2 regions of the Microbacterium sp. BE35 genome follow, and region 1 is predicted to be linked to the other one. Evidence: predicted binding sites of a transcription regulator. Region 1 holds the regulator's gene; the other holds the start of a gene.
What was found. The regulator HspR, encoded in region 1, represses chaperone genes until heat shock. The targets are predictions, from matches to a motif close to AAGTTGAGTCNNNNNGACTCAACTT.
Positions count from the first base shown of each region.

Region 2: J2Y46_RS00610 (Hsp20/alpha crystallin family protein) is a predicted target of HspR. The motif match lies at 2,200-2,224, and genes of this name have one in related genera.

Region 1 covers NZ_JAVDXD010000001.1:816,491-823,636, forward strand. The annotation lists gene J2Y46_RS03545 (amidohydrolase) at 1-698, shown strand, start outside; gene J2Y46_RS03550 (hypothetical protein) at 702-1,118, opposite strand; gene J2Y46_RS03555 (DUF5979 domain-containing protein) at 1,245-4,595, shown strand; gene J2Y46_RS03560 (heat shock protein transcriptional repressor HspR) at 4,660-5,130, opposite strand; gene J2Y46_RS03565 (DnaJ C-terminal domain-containing protein) at 5,238-6,236, opposite strand; gene J2Y46_RS03570 (nucleotide exchange factor GrpE) at 6,252-6,869, opposite strand; gene dnaK (molecular chaperone DnaK) at 6,872-7,146, opposite strand, start outside.
Region 2 covers NZ_JAVDXD010000001.1:118,139-125,284, reverse strand. The annotation lists gene J2Y46_RS00620 (VOC family protein) at 20-391, shown strand; gene J2Y46_RS00615 (L-serine ammonia-lyase, iron-sulfur-dependent, subunit alpha) at 499-2,100, shown strand; gene J2Y46_RS00610 (Hsp20/alpha crystallin family protein) at 2,244-2,696, shown strand; gene J2Y46_RS00605 (thymidine kinase) at 2,756-3,340, opposite strand; gene J2Y46_RS00600 (low temperature requirement protein A) at 3,431-4,555, opposite strand; gene J2Y46_RS00595 (hypothetical protein) at 4,545-4,703, shown strand; gene J2Y46_RS00590 (ABC transporter ATP-binding protein) at 4,700-5,569, shown strand; gene J2Y46_RS00585 (ABC transporter permease) at 5,566-6,300, shown strand; gene J2Y46_RS00580 (MarR family winged helix-turn-helix transcriptional regulator) at 6,310-6,750, opposite strand; gene J2Y46_RS00575 (DUF2207 domain-containing protein) at 6,793-7,146, shown strand, end outside.

The sequences.
Region 1 (7,146 bases):
ACGGCTCGAACGCGGAACCCATCTGGTCGCTCGCCGACATCACGCCGGTCGTCGCCGCCGCCGACGCGGCGGGGCTGCAGGTCGCGCTGCACGCGATCGGCGATCTCGCCAGCGGCATCGCCCTCGACGCGCTCGAGCACGCCGCCGAGGCGAACGGCGACCGCCCGCGTCGTCACCGCATCGAGCACCTCGAGTACGCGTCGCCCGGCACAGCCGAGCGCATGGCGCGACTCGGGGTGACGGCATCCATGCAGCCCGTGCACGCCGACCCCGCCATCTTCGACAACTGGGCCGCGATGCTCGGCGACGAGCGCGTCGACCGAGCGTTCGCGTGGCCCGAGTACGTCGACGCCGGCGCCCTGCTCGCCTTCTCGACCGATGCGCCCACGGCGCCCCACGAGGCCCTTCCCAACATGTACATCGCGGCGACTCGCCGCTCCGCCCTCGACGACTCGTTCGCCCCGCGGCACCCGCAGTTCGCGCTGCCGCTCGCCCAGGCGCTCGGACACGCGACGAGGGATGCTGCTGCCTCCGTGGGCGATGGCGCGACGCGCGGGCGGCTCGAGGCGGGGCTCGCCGCCGACTTCGCGATCATCGACGCCGACCCGTTCGCGGACGGTCCCGAATCGCTGCTGACCGCCCAGGTCGTGCGCACTGTCATGGCCGGCGAGACGAGATACGACGCGGGAGTGCTCTGACCGCTATCCGGTTGACGGCGGGTGGGTCGCGAGCCATTCGGCCGCGACCCGCTTCGTGACCTTGAGCAGCCAGGCGTCGGTGATGACCTCGCGCAGCTGCTCGAGATCGATGCCCTCGAGACACACGAGCACGGCCGGGTAGCCGTCGAAATGCGGGATCGTGAAGAACGCGTCGGGGTAGGTCTCGAGAAGGGCCTCTTTGACCTGCGCCCCGTCGGTGCGCACGCCCACGACGTCGCCCGGGGGCCACCCGCGCCCGAGCGCCGCCAGCTGATCGAGGTCGCGGCCGCTCGGGCCGCGCTGCCACACGAACGCCCCCGCCGGCGTGCGCCAGCTCGCCCCGCCGCGATGGCCGTCGACGCGCTCGATCACACGCGGAAAGCCGAGCGCGACGGCGCGGACGTCGTCGAGTGTCGCCATGCCCTCCATCATGCGCGCTATGCCGGCAGGGGGCGAGCTGTTGATTGTCCGGTTGATCGGGACCGATAGGGTACGACTACCGAGCGGCGCGCCTCCTCGCGCCCCGGGGGGAGAGGGGCCTCGCGCATGCCACGATTCGATCGCCCACGCCTGCGACGCGTCGCCGCCGGGATCACCGCGACACTGCTCGCCGCCACCGGCGCAGTCGTCGTGGGAGCGATCGAACCGCAGACCGCCTCAGCCGCCTATCCCGAGTCCGTCAACCCGTTCGCGATCGCGGGCGGCTTCACCGTCTATGCGCGCCAGAACGCCCTGCTGCAGAACCAGGAGACCGAGGGCAGCATCGCGGTGGGCGGGACCGCGACGGTGCAGGGCAGCAGCGGGCAGTACACGATCGTGCACGTCGTGGCCGGCACCGGGAATTACGACCTCCCGACCGTCGACGGCGACCCCACCCGGTTCCTCGTCGGTGAATACAGCACCGCGAGCACCGGCATCCTGGCCATCACGAGCGCCGGCACGACCGACCCGACGTTGTGGGGCGACCTCAAGATGGTCGACCGCGACGGCGGCTGGGAGGCCTTTGCACGGGCAGACTGGCTCCGGCTCAACCAGAACCGGTCCAACGCCGACCAGACTCCCCTCATCGACGCCACCCACCAGACGTATCCGACGAGCGCAGCGCCCCCGGCGGGTGCGGCCGGCAACGGGAGCATCTACACGGCGAACATCTCCGACACCGCGGTCGCCGACTACGTCGAGGCGAACCGCGACGCGTCGTGGGAGGAGGCGTCGAGCTGCTTCGACGGCATCGCCGACCCTGGAACCGGCGTCGGGTATCCGGTCGGGGTGGCCGAAGACGCGGGCGACCGCGTCGTGCTCGAGGAGCTGAGCCCCGACCAGCCGAACGTCGTGGACTACTCCGCCATCGAGGGCGCGTCTCTCATCCAGTTCTCCCCCGGACCGACGCCGGGAGTGTCGAACCCGCTCGTGATCCGGGTGCCCGCGGGGACGACCGAGGTGATCGGAGCGCGCGCCGATCCGCAGGGCGTGCACTCGCCGTACATCGTGTGGGACCTCTCGCAGATTTCCGGCGACGTCACCGTGACAGCCGGTCAGGCCCGCATCGACGGCTCGATCTACGCGCCGAACGCGTCGGTCACCGTGAACGCCGCGCCGCTGGACGGCCAGGTGATCGGCCAGAACGTCACCATCCAGGGCGGCGAGGTCCATTCGTTCCTCTTCTCGGGCGAGATCTCGTGCAACGACGCGAGCGGCACGTTCACCGTGCGCAAGGAACTCGACGGCATCGAGTCCGGCGATCTCCCGGAAGGCACCACGTTCACCGTCAACTACCGCGCTGTCGACCCGGACGGCAACGTCACCGTCGGCACGCTCGAGGTGCCGGCCGACGGCACTCCGGTCGCCGCCGGCGAGCGATTCCCGGAGGGCACCCAGGTGAACTTCGAGGAGATCGCGCCCGAGACGGTGCCGGGGTGGGAATGGGGGGATGCCACGATCGCACCCGACCCCCTCATCATCGGGACGGGCACCGCCCAGGTGGTCGTCACGAACACGGCGACGCAATCGACGGGCACCTTCAGCGTCTCGAAGTCGATCGACGATCCGTCGGGCGAACCTCCGGCGCTCGAGGGGACGGTGCCCGTCACGTGGATCGCGCGATACGGCGGCGAGCAGATCGGCACCGGCACCATGAACGTGCCCTTCACCGGCACGCCCGTCGTTCCGGTCGATGGGAACGGCGCTCCGATCCCCTTCCCGGTGGGCACCCGCATCATCCTCACCGAGAACCTCGACGGAATCGATCCGCCGCCGGGGTACGACTGGAGCGGCATCGGGTGGAACCCCGGGCGCTCGTTCGTGATCACCGAGGCCGACACGACCAGGGCCGTCGAGCTCACGAACATCGTCACCCCGACCGACGACGGCCGGACGATCACGATCGTGAAGTCCGCGACCGGCTCGGCCGCGGACCCGCGGTTCGGCTACGAGGTCACCTACAACACGAACCCCGCCCCTGAGCGGGCGACACTTCCCCTGCCGGTCGGCGAGCCCCAGCTGATCGAGGATCTCGAAACGGGCGCTGAGACACTGGAGCTGGCCGAGCTTCCACCGACGTTCGAGGGCGCTACCGTGGCGAACGTCGGCGACTGGGCGCCGCCCGTCTTCAACGTCACGATCGACGGCGTGACGACTCCCTACGAGCCGGACGGCTTCGGCGACATCGTGGACATCCCGCTGCCCGCCGACTCGGACGCCGACGTCGAGATCGAGGTGACGAACGCGCTCAAGGAAGGCACCTTCACGATCTCGAAGGAGTTCGACGGTGTCCCGCCCGACCAGGTGCCCCCGGGTCTGGAGTTCAGCGTCGCCTGGACGGCGTACTTCCCGACGACGGAGCCCGAGGACGTGATCCAGCAGGGAGTGCTGCGGGTCCCCGGCAACGGCGAACCCGTCGGCCCTGTCGACGACGCGGGCGAGCCGCTGCTGTTCCCCTACGGCACCGTCGTGACGTATGAGGAGCAGGCCGCGCCGACCATCCGGCACCTCTCCTGGCTCGGCGCCGCGTTCGACCTCGACCGGCTCACGATCGGCGTCGACGACCAGGCCGTGGTGCACGCGACACTCACCAACGACGCGTCGCTCATCGAAGGAACCTTCCTCGTGCAGAAGAACATGGACGGCATCGATCCGGGCGACCTGCTCGTCGACTCGTTCACGATCGACTACGTGGCGCATCTGCCGAGCCGAGATGTGCTGGTGGGCCGGTTCGAGCTGCCCGCAGACGGCACGCCGACGGGTCCCGTCGACGATCAGGGCGACCCGATCTCCTTCCCGATCGGCACGATCGTCAATCTCCTCGAAGAGGAGCCCGACGCGTCGGCGCTGCCACCGGGCTACGAGTGGGGCGAGACCACGTGGAGCCCGTCGAACTTCGTCGAGATCGGGCCGGAACAGACCCCTCCGGTACTCGAGGTGACGAACTCCGTCGTGGCCATGACGCGCTGGGCAGTCACGAAGGTCGTCGCGGGCAGCGGCGCGTCGTCGCTGCCGGCGGGGACCACGTTCCCGGCCGACTGGTGGCTGACCGGTGTCGCCCAGCCCCGCATCGAGCTCGAGCCGAACGTCACGATCACATCGCCGTACTTCCCGGTGGGCACCATCATCGAAGCACGCGAGGCGGATCTGCCGTCGATCCCTGGCGTGGACTGGGGGACGCCGACGTGGACGGTCGACGGCGAGGCCCTCGTCCCCGACGAGGACGGCAAGGTCACGCTGCCGATGTCGGGTGTGCGCACCCCGCAGACGGCGGAGCTGACGCTGACCAATACCGCGACGACGCGTCCGCTTCCGGCGACCGGCGGCGGCGGGCTCTCGCCCCTCGTCCCGCTCGGAGCCGTCGGCCTGATCGCCCTCGGCGTGCTTCTGGCCGCCCGACGCGCGCGACGCACCTGACGCACCGCCGCGAACGAACGCGAAGAGGGAGGGGACGGCATCCGTCCCCTCCCTGTTCGGTGAATCAGCCCGCCGGGCTCTCGTCGGGAGGTTCGCTCTGCTGCGCGAGCGACGCGCGCGGCCGCCACACGACGACCTCGGTCGCGCGGCGGACGCGAGTGCCATGGCGCAGCGTCACGACGGAGCCGGTCGAGCCGGCCGCGAAGACGCGGGCGCCCGGCCGCTTCTCGAGCTCTGCGCGCATACGGTCCTCGAGGTCGCGGACGCGGCCGTGAAGCTCCTGCACCCGATTCTCGAGCTCGAGGATGCGCACGATCGCCGGGAGGCCGATGCCGTCCGACGACATGCGGGCGACCTCGCGGAGCTGCTCCACGTGGCGCAGCGAGTAGCGCCGCGATCCGCCCTGCGTGCGGGCGGGCACGACCAGCCCGAGCCGGTCGTACTGGCGCAGCGTCTGCGGGTGCATGCCCGACAGCTCGGCGGCGACGGCGATCGCGAAGATCGGGGCATCCTCATCGATGTCGTCCTCGGACATTCTCGTCACCTCCTCATCGCTCACCAGAACAGGAGATCTCGCCAGCACAGGACGCTTCGCGCGGAATCGTCCTGGTCTCGCCAGATCTCCTGTTCTCGGCAAGCATCTCAGCCCTGCGCCTTGGCCATCAGATCGGCGCGCGGGTTCTCCTTCGACTCGAGGCTCTGGAAGCGCTCGAGCGCTTCGCGCGCAGCCTCGTCGAGATGCGACGGCACGGCCACCTGCACCTCGGCGAGGAGGTCGCCTGTGCCCTTGGCCGTCTCGACACCGCGCCCCTTGACGCGCAGCACGCGGCCGGACGGCGTGCCCGGCGCCACGCGCAGTCGCACCGGATCGCCGCCGAGCGTCGGCACCTCGATGGTGGCGCCGAGCGCGGCCTCGGTGAACGTCACCGGCACGGTGACGCGCAGGTTCAGCCCGTCGCGCGTGAACACCGGGTGCGGACGCACGGTGACCTGCACGACGATGTCGCCGTTCTCGCCGCCGTCGGGCGAGTGACGCCCGCGGCCGCGGAGCCGGATCTTCTGCCCGTCCGAGACGCCGGCGGGGATCTTCACCTTGAACGGCTTGCCGTCCTCGCCCTGCAGCGTGATGGTCTCGCCCCTGGTCGCCGTGACGAAGTCGATCGTCGTACGCGCCGTGACGTCGGCGCCGCGCGTCGGGCCGCCGAAACCGCGGTAGCCGCCGCTCGGCTGCCCGAAACGCCCGGAGCCGAAGCCTGTGCCGCGCTGCTGCTGGTTGAACATCGCGAAGATGTCGTCGAGGTCCTCGGCACTCTGGTAGCGCGCGCCGCGGCCCTGGTTGAACATCGAGAAGACGTCCTCGAAGCCGCCGGCGCCGCCCGGGCCACCCGAGGTGAATCGAGCACCCGAGCCCATCGCGCGGATCTGGTCGTACTCCTTGCGCTGCTCCGGGTCGGAGAGCACCGAGTACGCCTCGCTGACCTCCTTGAACTTCGCCTCGGCGGCCGCGTCGCCCTGGTTGGAATCCGGATGGTAGGTGCGCGCGAGCTTGCGATACGTCTTCTTGAGGTCCGCCTCACTGACGTCCTTCGAGACGCCCAGCACCGAGTAGAAGTCCTTGTCGAACCAGTCCTGACTGGCCATGCAGCCTCCTTCGGGCTAGTCGGCGGGAACCGCGACGACGACCTTCGCCGGACGCAGCTCCACCGCGCCGAGGCGGTAGCCGATCTCGACGACCTCGACGATCGTGGTCTCGGTCGCGCCCGGCGTCGGCACCTGGAAGATCGCCTCGTGGTGCTGCGGATCGAACGCCTCGCCGGCGGCACCGTACGTGGTGAGCCCGATGCGCTCGGCGACGCCGCGGAGCTTGTCGGCGATCGCCGCGAAGGCGGATCCCTGCTCCAGGTCGCCGTGCTTCTCGGCGCGGTCGAGGTCGTCGAGCACCGGCAGGATGCCCTTCGCGACCGCGCCCTGGGCTCGCTCGATCTCGACCTCGCGCTGCTCCTCGGTGCGGCGGCGGTAGTTGGCGTATTCGGCCTGCAGGCGTTTGAGGTCGTTCAGCAGCTGCGACTCGAGGTCGGCGAGCACGGCGTCCTCGGCCGCGGCGTCGGCGTTCTGCGCGGCGCCGAGGATGTCGTCGACCGTGAGCTCGTCATCCTCCCCGTCCTGCGGCGCGGGGCCGGAGGCGTTCGCCTCCGACCCCACACCCTCAGGCCGGACCTCGTCGCCGTCGCCCGGTTCTTCGACCGGTTCCGGGTTGTGGTCCTTGTTCGCCATGGTTACTTCTTCTCGTCTTCTTCGTCGACGACCTCTGCGTCGACGACGTCCTCGTCGGAGTCGGTCGGAGCCTGGCCGTCACCGGCGTCGCCGGACGCAGCATCCGGAGCAGACTGCGAAGCCTGGCTCGAGGCGTAGATGGCCTCGCCGAGCTTGCCCTGGCTCTGGTTCAGCTTGTCGAACGCGGCCTTCACGGCGTCGTCGTCCTCGCCCGCGAGCGCGGTCTTGAGAGCGTCGACGTCGCCCTGCACCTCGGTCTTCACCTCGGCGGGGAGCT
Region 2 (7,146 bases), 700 kb from region 1:
TGGGCGCGAGAATGACGCCATGAGACTTGTGCAGGTTGCTCAGCACGCCGATGACCTCGATCGCGCCGCAGGCTTCTACAGCTCTCTCCTCGGCGCCGACGCGACGGCGGTGTTCGATCCGCCGGGCCTGCTGTTCTTCGACCTCGACGGCGTGCGGCTGCTGCTGGACCGCAACGCCCCGACCGCGCTGCTGTACCTGCACGTCGACGACGTGGCCGCCGCCCTGGAGCGGATCGGCGATCGGGCCGAGGTCGTCTCGGCGCCGCACGTGATCTTCACCCACGAGGACGACACCCTCGGACCGGCAGGTCACGACGAGTGGCAGGCATTCGTCGAGGACTCCGAAGGCAACACCGTCGGCCTCATCTCGTTCCGGCCCGTCGCCTCCTGAGGGGCGCCATGGTGCACGACGGATGGCCGTGAGATGAGGCATCCTGCTCGTATCGAGTCGGTAACGGGAGTCAGAGTGCACGCTCCTGTCGCGTTAGCCTGGTCGCGATGAGCGCCTACGTCTCGGCGTTCGAGCTGTTCTCCATCGGCGTAGGACCCTCGAGCTCCCACACGGTCGGTCCCATGCGGGCCGCCCACGATTTCGTCGTCCGCCTGCGCGAAGGAGGGGTTCTGCCGCAGGTCGGCCGCGTCACCTGCACGCTGCACGGCTCACTCGGAGCCACGGGCATCGGCCACGGCACGCCCGACGCCGTCGTCGCGGGGTTGCAGGGTCTCGAACCCGAGACGGTGGATCCGGATGCTGTGCGCTCCGCGTGGAGCGCCTGGCCCGACGATCGCGCGCTCGAGCTCGCCGGCACGCACGCGGTCCCGTTCCGGCGCGGCGACGTCGTGTTCGCGCCGCGCACCAGGCTGCCCGGCCACCCCAACGCCATGACCCTCCAAGCGTGGACCTCGCCCGGCGACGGACCTGCGCGTGCGCTCTCCGCGCCCGGAGTGCGCGAGACGGGCTCGTCTGCGGCTCTCGAACCCGCGGCGGCGACGGATGCCGGACTCCTCGTCCGCGAGACCTACTACTCCGTCGGCGGCGGCTTCATCCGCCGCGAAGGTGACGCTGCGCCCGGCTCAGCGGCCGCAGGGGAGCCCGCACACGCGTTCCCCCTGGACTTCTCCAGCGCCAAGGAGCTGCTCGCCGTGTGCGACGAGCGGGGCATCACGATCGCCGAGGCCGCGCGCATCAACGAGGAATCGCTGCGCCCCGACGAGGACATCGCCGAGGGGCTGGACGCGATCTGGGACGCGATGGCCGCGTGCGTCGAGGCGGGTCTGCGGGCCGGGGGCCTCCTCCCCGGGATGCTGGGCGTCAAGCGCCGCGCCGCGTCGATCCGCGCGCAGCTCGAGGCGGCCGAGGCCGACGGCCGCCGGGAACTCCCAGGCGAGTGGCTCGGCGCCTTCGCGCTCGCGGTGAACGAGGAGAACGCGGCCGGCGGCCGTGTCGTGACGGCGCCGACGAACGGCGCCGCCGGCATCGTCCCCGCCGTCGCGATGTACTGGTGGCGCTTCCTGGCGGACTCCGGTCTCGGCGCCGGCAATGCGGTGACACCGTACGGCGAGCTGGTCGGCAGCGCCCTGCTCGGGTATCACGGGCACGCTGCGACCGCCGAGGAGGCCGCAGGCTGGGACGACGAGCAGGTGGCGGAGGCGAACCGTCGCCGAGGCATCCGTCGATTCCTCCTCACCGCCACCGCGCTGGGCTCTCTGTTCAAGGCCAACGCGTCGATCTCGGGCGCCGAGGGCGGGTGTCAGGCCGAGGTGGGATCGGCGTGCGCGATGGCCGCGGGCGGCCTCACCGCCGTGATGGGCGGCACGAACCGGCAGATCGAGAACGCCGCCGAGATCGCCATGGAGCACCACCTCGGCCTCACCTGCGACCCGGTGGGCGGACTCGTGCAGATCCCGTGCATCGAGCGCAACGCGATCGCCGCGTCGACAGCCGTCACAGCCGCGCGCCTCGCCCTGCGCGGCGACGGCTCGCACTACGTCTCGCTCGACGCGGTGGTCGAGACCATGCGCCAGACCGGCATCGACATGTCGCACAAGTACAAGGAGACGAGCGAAGGCGGTCTCGCGGTCAACGTCATCGAGTGCTGAAGCCGAGTGCTGGCCTCCGAAGGCCGGCGGTGGTCTCGTTCGTTCACGGCGAACGCTCCACGGCTTAGCACTCGCATGTCGAGAGTGCTAATCTGGTCCCAGTTGAGCCGGTACGGCTCAACTTTCGACGAGAGGAGATAATCATGGCCACCAACGACCCGTTCCGGGACCTCGACCGCCTTGCTGCCGGTCTCTTCGACACGCGCCGCGGCCCCCGCCGCATGCCGATGGACCTGTACCGCGACGGCGACCACTACATCCTGACGGCCGACCTTCCGGGCATCGACCCGGGTTCGGTCGACATCGACGTCGACGGACAGCTGCTGACCATCCGCGCGGAGCGCACGCTGACGAGCGGCGACGACGTCAAGTGGATCACGCGCGAACGAGAGGCGGCGAGCTTCCTGCGCCAGCTCAACCTGGGCCAGGGCATCGACACCGAGCGCATCTCCGCGAGCTACAACAACGGCGTGCTGAGCGTGACGATCCCGGTCAGCGAGAAGGCGAAGCCGCGCAAGATCGAGGTGATGTCCGAGGGCGGCGCGCCGACGATCACGGCGCATGAGTCCGACGCGCCCCAGCCGATCGAGCAGTAGGACCATCCCAGAACGGATGCCTCCCCGCCGACGCGGCGGCGAGGCATCCGTTCTGTCGTCTACGCTCGTGCGGTTCCGGTGAAGTGCCTGCGGCACCGGGCCTGGTAGGACTCGATCCCTCCGACGTGCGCCGGCGCCGGCACGCCGGCATCGCCGGTGGGAGCCTCGGCGATTCGCTGGTGGAACGCGGCGTCTTCGCCGCAGACCGCGCACACGGCGGTGAGCTTTACGACGTCCTCGGCGATCGCCATCAGCGCCGGCAGCGGCTCGAACGGCCGGCCGTCGAACATGACGCACAGCCCTGACACCACCACGGTCACGCCATCGGCGACCAGCCCGTCGACGGCGGGGACGAGGTCGGACCCGAAGAACTGCGCCTCGTCGATGGCGACGAGGTCGAGCCCGCGGCCTTCGACGCCAGCGACGAGCGAGGCTACGTCGGGCACCGAGCGCGAGGGCACGCTCAGCCCGGAGTGGGAGCTCACCAGTCCCGCGCCCCGCCGATCGTCCAGTGCGTGGCTCACCACCTCGACCTCGAGCCCCGCGATGCGCGCGCGGCGGACGCGGCGCAGCAGCTCCTCCGACTTTCCGGCGAACATCGGACCGCACACCACCTGTAGCCGGGACTGCCTGGTCGCACGCATGCCGCCACCCTATGTCCGGTTCTGCGCGAGGCGCATGAGACGACGCGCGAACGACGGTCGCCATGGGCGCCGGGGAGCGAGGACGGCGGATCAGCCCCCCGCGCGGCGTCCTCGCCGCACACGGCCGACCGTCTCCCCGGCGGCGACGCCGGTCAGCACGAGGCCCGCGGCGATCGAGAGGGTGAGCGTGTCGAGCACGCTCGCGGCGGTCGCGAGAAGCGCGAGCGCGAGCACCCCCGCGAGCTGTGCGCGCGCCCAGCGCCGCTCGAGCAGGTGGCGGAAGAGCACCGTGCCCGCGAGGAACAGCATCGGCCCGCCGATGACCGCGATCGCCGCGGCGACGTCGTGGTCGTGCGGGTGCGCGAGGGCGTCCTTGTCGCCCACGCTGATCACGACGATCCCCGCCACGATCGGGAGGTGCATCCACGTGTAGGCGGTGCGTGCCAGGCGACCCGGCGTGTCCGACGCCTCGATGGTCTCGGCGCCGACCCGCTCGCCGTGGTCGAAGTAGATCCACCACGCCGCCGCCGCGGTCGCGAACGCGGTGACGAGCGCGGCCACGGATGCCGGCGACGACTCGGTCTCGGCGAAGACGAAGCCGGTGACGAGCATGCCCTCGCCGAGCGCGATCAGCACGAAGAGCGCGGTCCGTTCGGCGATGTGGGGGCCCGACAGGTCCCAGCGGTCGAGGCGCACCTTGCCGAGGCCGGGGACGGGGAACGCGAGGAGCGTCCCCGCGAGCTCGATCCCGAGCGCGAGCGCCCACAGCGGCAGCTGCCACGGCAGCGGCAGCAGCGCGCCGACCACCCACAACACGGCGCTCGCGACAGTCCAGGCGAGCACCGCGGTGAAGTCCCTCGACACGGCCGGGTCATGGCGCGCGGTCGCCCATACGATGAACGCCGTTCGCCCCACCTGGAGGATGACGTAGGCGATCGCGAAGGCCCAGGCGCGCTCGCCGAAGGCTTCGGCGATCGAGACGCTCATGACCAGCGACACGAACGCGAGCCCGATGACGGCGCCGCGAACCGGCAGCGTCACCGGGTCGAGCCAGTTCGTGACCCAGGTCGTCGACACCCACGCCCACCACAGCGCGCACACCATGATCACGCCCTCGAGTACTCCGAGAGGGCTTTGATTCTCGTAGAGATAGGCCGACAGCTGCGTCAGCGCGAACACGAACACGAGGTCGAAGAAGAGCTCGATGTACGTCACCCGATCGGCGCGCGGAGTGTCCGTCGGCCTCATCACGTTCCGCGTCATCCCGAAGGGCATGCCCCACATCCTGTCATCGCGCGCCGGCGCGACGGCGATCTCGCCCCTGGACGGCGTGCCAGCCGCAGGGGCACTATTCATCTCGTGACGAACAATGCGGAGACGGATGCTGTGAGCGTGCGTGGTCTGCACGTCAGGCGCGGCAAGACGGAGGTCTTCACCGGGCTCGATCTCGATATCCCGCGGGGGCAGATCACCGGACTGCTCGGACCGTCGGGGTGCGGCAAGACCACGCTGATGCGATCGATCGTGGGTGTGCAGAAGGTGGCGGGCGGCGAGGTGACGGTTCTCGGCGAACCCGCCGGTTCGCGCGCGCTGCGCAAGCAGGTCGCGTACGACACGCAGGCGGCCTCGGTCTACGGCGACCTCACCATCCAGCAGAACCTGCGCTATTTCGCGCGTCTGGTCGACGCGCCCCGCACCGACGTCGATCGCGTCATCGAGCAGGTCGGTCTCGCCGACCAGCGTGACCAGACCATCGACTCGCTCTCGGGGGGACAGGAGAGCCGCGTCTCGCTCGCGGTCGCCATGCTCGGGGCGCCCGAGCTGCTCGTGCTCGACGAACCCACGGTGGGCCTGGATCCGCTGCTGCGCGCCGAGCTGTGGGGAGTCTTCCGCGGCCTCGCCGACGCCGGCGCGACGCTCATCGTCTCGAGCCACGTCATGGACGAAGCCCTCCGGTGCGACCGCCTCGTGCTCATGCGCGCGGGCCGGATCATCGCCGACACGACCCCCGACGGGCTCTTCGCCGACACCGGGACGACGGACCCGGATGCCGCGTTCCTCACGCTCATCGAGCGCGACGCCGTTCGCCCAGCCCAGGGACCGGAAGAAGCGGCTCAGGGACCGGCGCCATCGGCCGGTGAGCCTGCCGAACCCCACCCGCTCACGCGTCGTGAGGCGCGCGAGCAGGCCGAGCATGCGCACCACGCGGACGAGGGGAGCACCTCATGAACGGTGTGCTGACGCTCGCGACCGCCGGGCGCGTGTTACGGCAGCTCAGCCACGACCCGCGCTCGATCGCGCTCATGCTCGTGGCGCCGAGTCTGCTCGTCGGCCTGTTCGCGTGGCTGTTCAGCGATCAGGAAGGTGTCTTCGACCAGTTCGGCGGTCCGATCCTGGCGCTGTTCCCCTTCATCGTGATGTTCCTGATCACCTCGATCACGACGCTCCGCGAGCGACGGTCGGGAACCCTCGAGCGCCTCATGACCACGCCCATCGCGAAAGCCGACTTCATCGTCGGCTACGGGCTGGCCTTCGGGCTCATGGCCACGCTGCAGGCGGTCATCACCGTCACCTTCGCGGTGTGGGTGTGCGGGCTCCAGGTCGACGGGCCGCTGTGGCAGCTCGGCCTCGTCGCCGTCGTCGACGCGATCCTCGGCACCGCGCTGGGACTCCTGGCGAGCGCGTTCGCGCGGACCGAGTTCCAGGCGGTGCAGTTCATGCCGCTCATCGTGTTCCCGCAGATCATCCTGGGCGGCCTGTTCATGCCCCGCGAGGACATGCCCGAGGCGCTGTACCAGATCTCGAAGATCCTGCCGCTGAGCTACGCGATCGACACGATCAACGCGGTCACCGACGGCGACGAGGGCTGGGACGTCTTCGGTCCACTGCTCATCGTGGTCGCGTTCGCCGTGGGCGCGCTGATCCTCGCGTCGCTGACCCTTCGGAGGCGGACTCCGTAGCCCGACGGCTCAGCAGCTGGGCCGCTTCTTGCGCAGCTTCGCGGTCAGGTCGCGCAGCTGGGAGAGCTCGTCGTCCGAGAGCAACGACATCCGCTCCGCGATGGCCTTGCCGTGGGCACTGGCGATGCGGCGGAACAAGGAGGCCCCGGCATCCGTCGCGTGCACGAGCGCTCCGCGCCCGTCGTCGGGGTCGGCGCACTTGGTGATCAGTCCGCGCGCGACCATGCGGTCGACGAGCCGTGAGACGCTCGGCTGGCTGATGAGCATGTTCGCAGTCACGTCGCGCAGGCGCGCGGTGAGGTCGTCGGCGCGGGTGACCGTCAGGAGCACGTCGTACTCGGCCTGACTCAGCGTCTCGTCGTCGAAATCGTCGTTGATGTCGCCGAACACCTCGTGCTGCGCGCGGAAGAGACTCTCCCACGCGTCGATGGCGAGACGGCGATCGGTCATAGCGTCAAGATTAGAGCCTCGCACCGACCCTAGGCTGGCCCCATGGCGTCTTCTGCAGTCGGGTCGTGGCGCACGCATCGTCTCGGAGCCGTGGGGCTCGTGCTCGCCCTGCTCGCCGGAGTGCTGCTCGCCGGCCTGAACCCGAGCCCGGCGCACGCGGGCGTCGACGACTTCTCGTTCGAGAGCCTCGACGTGCAGTACCAGCTGGGCCGTGCCGAGGACGGCACCAGCACCCTGACGGTCGTCGAGACGTTCGTGGCGCTGTTCCCCGAGTTCGACCAGAACCGGGGCATGCGCCGCGCCATTCCCGACAGCTACCTGGGCGCACCCCTGCACCCCGAGCTCGTCTCGATCACCGACGAGACCGGCGCGCCCCGCGCGGAGGAGACGGAATCG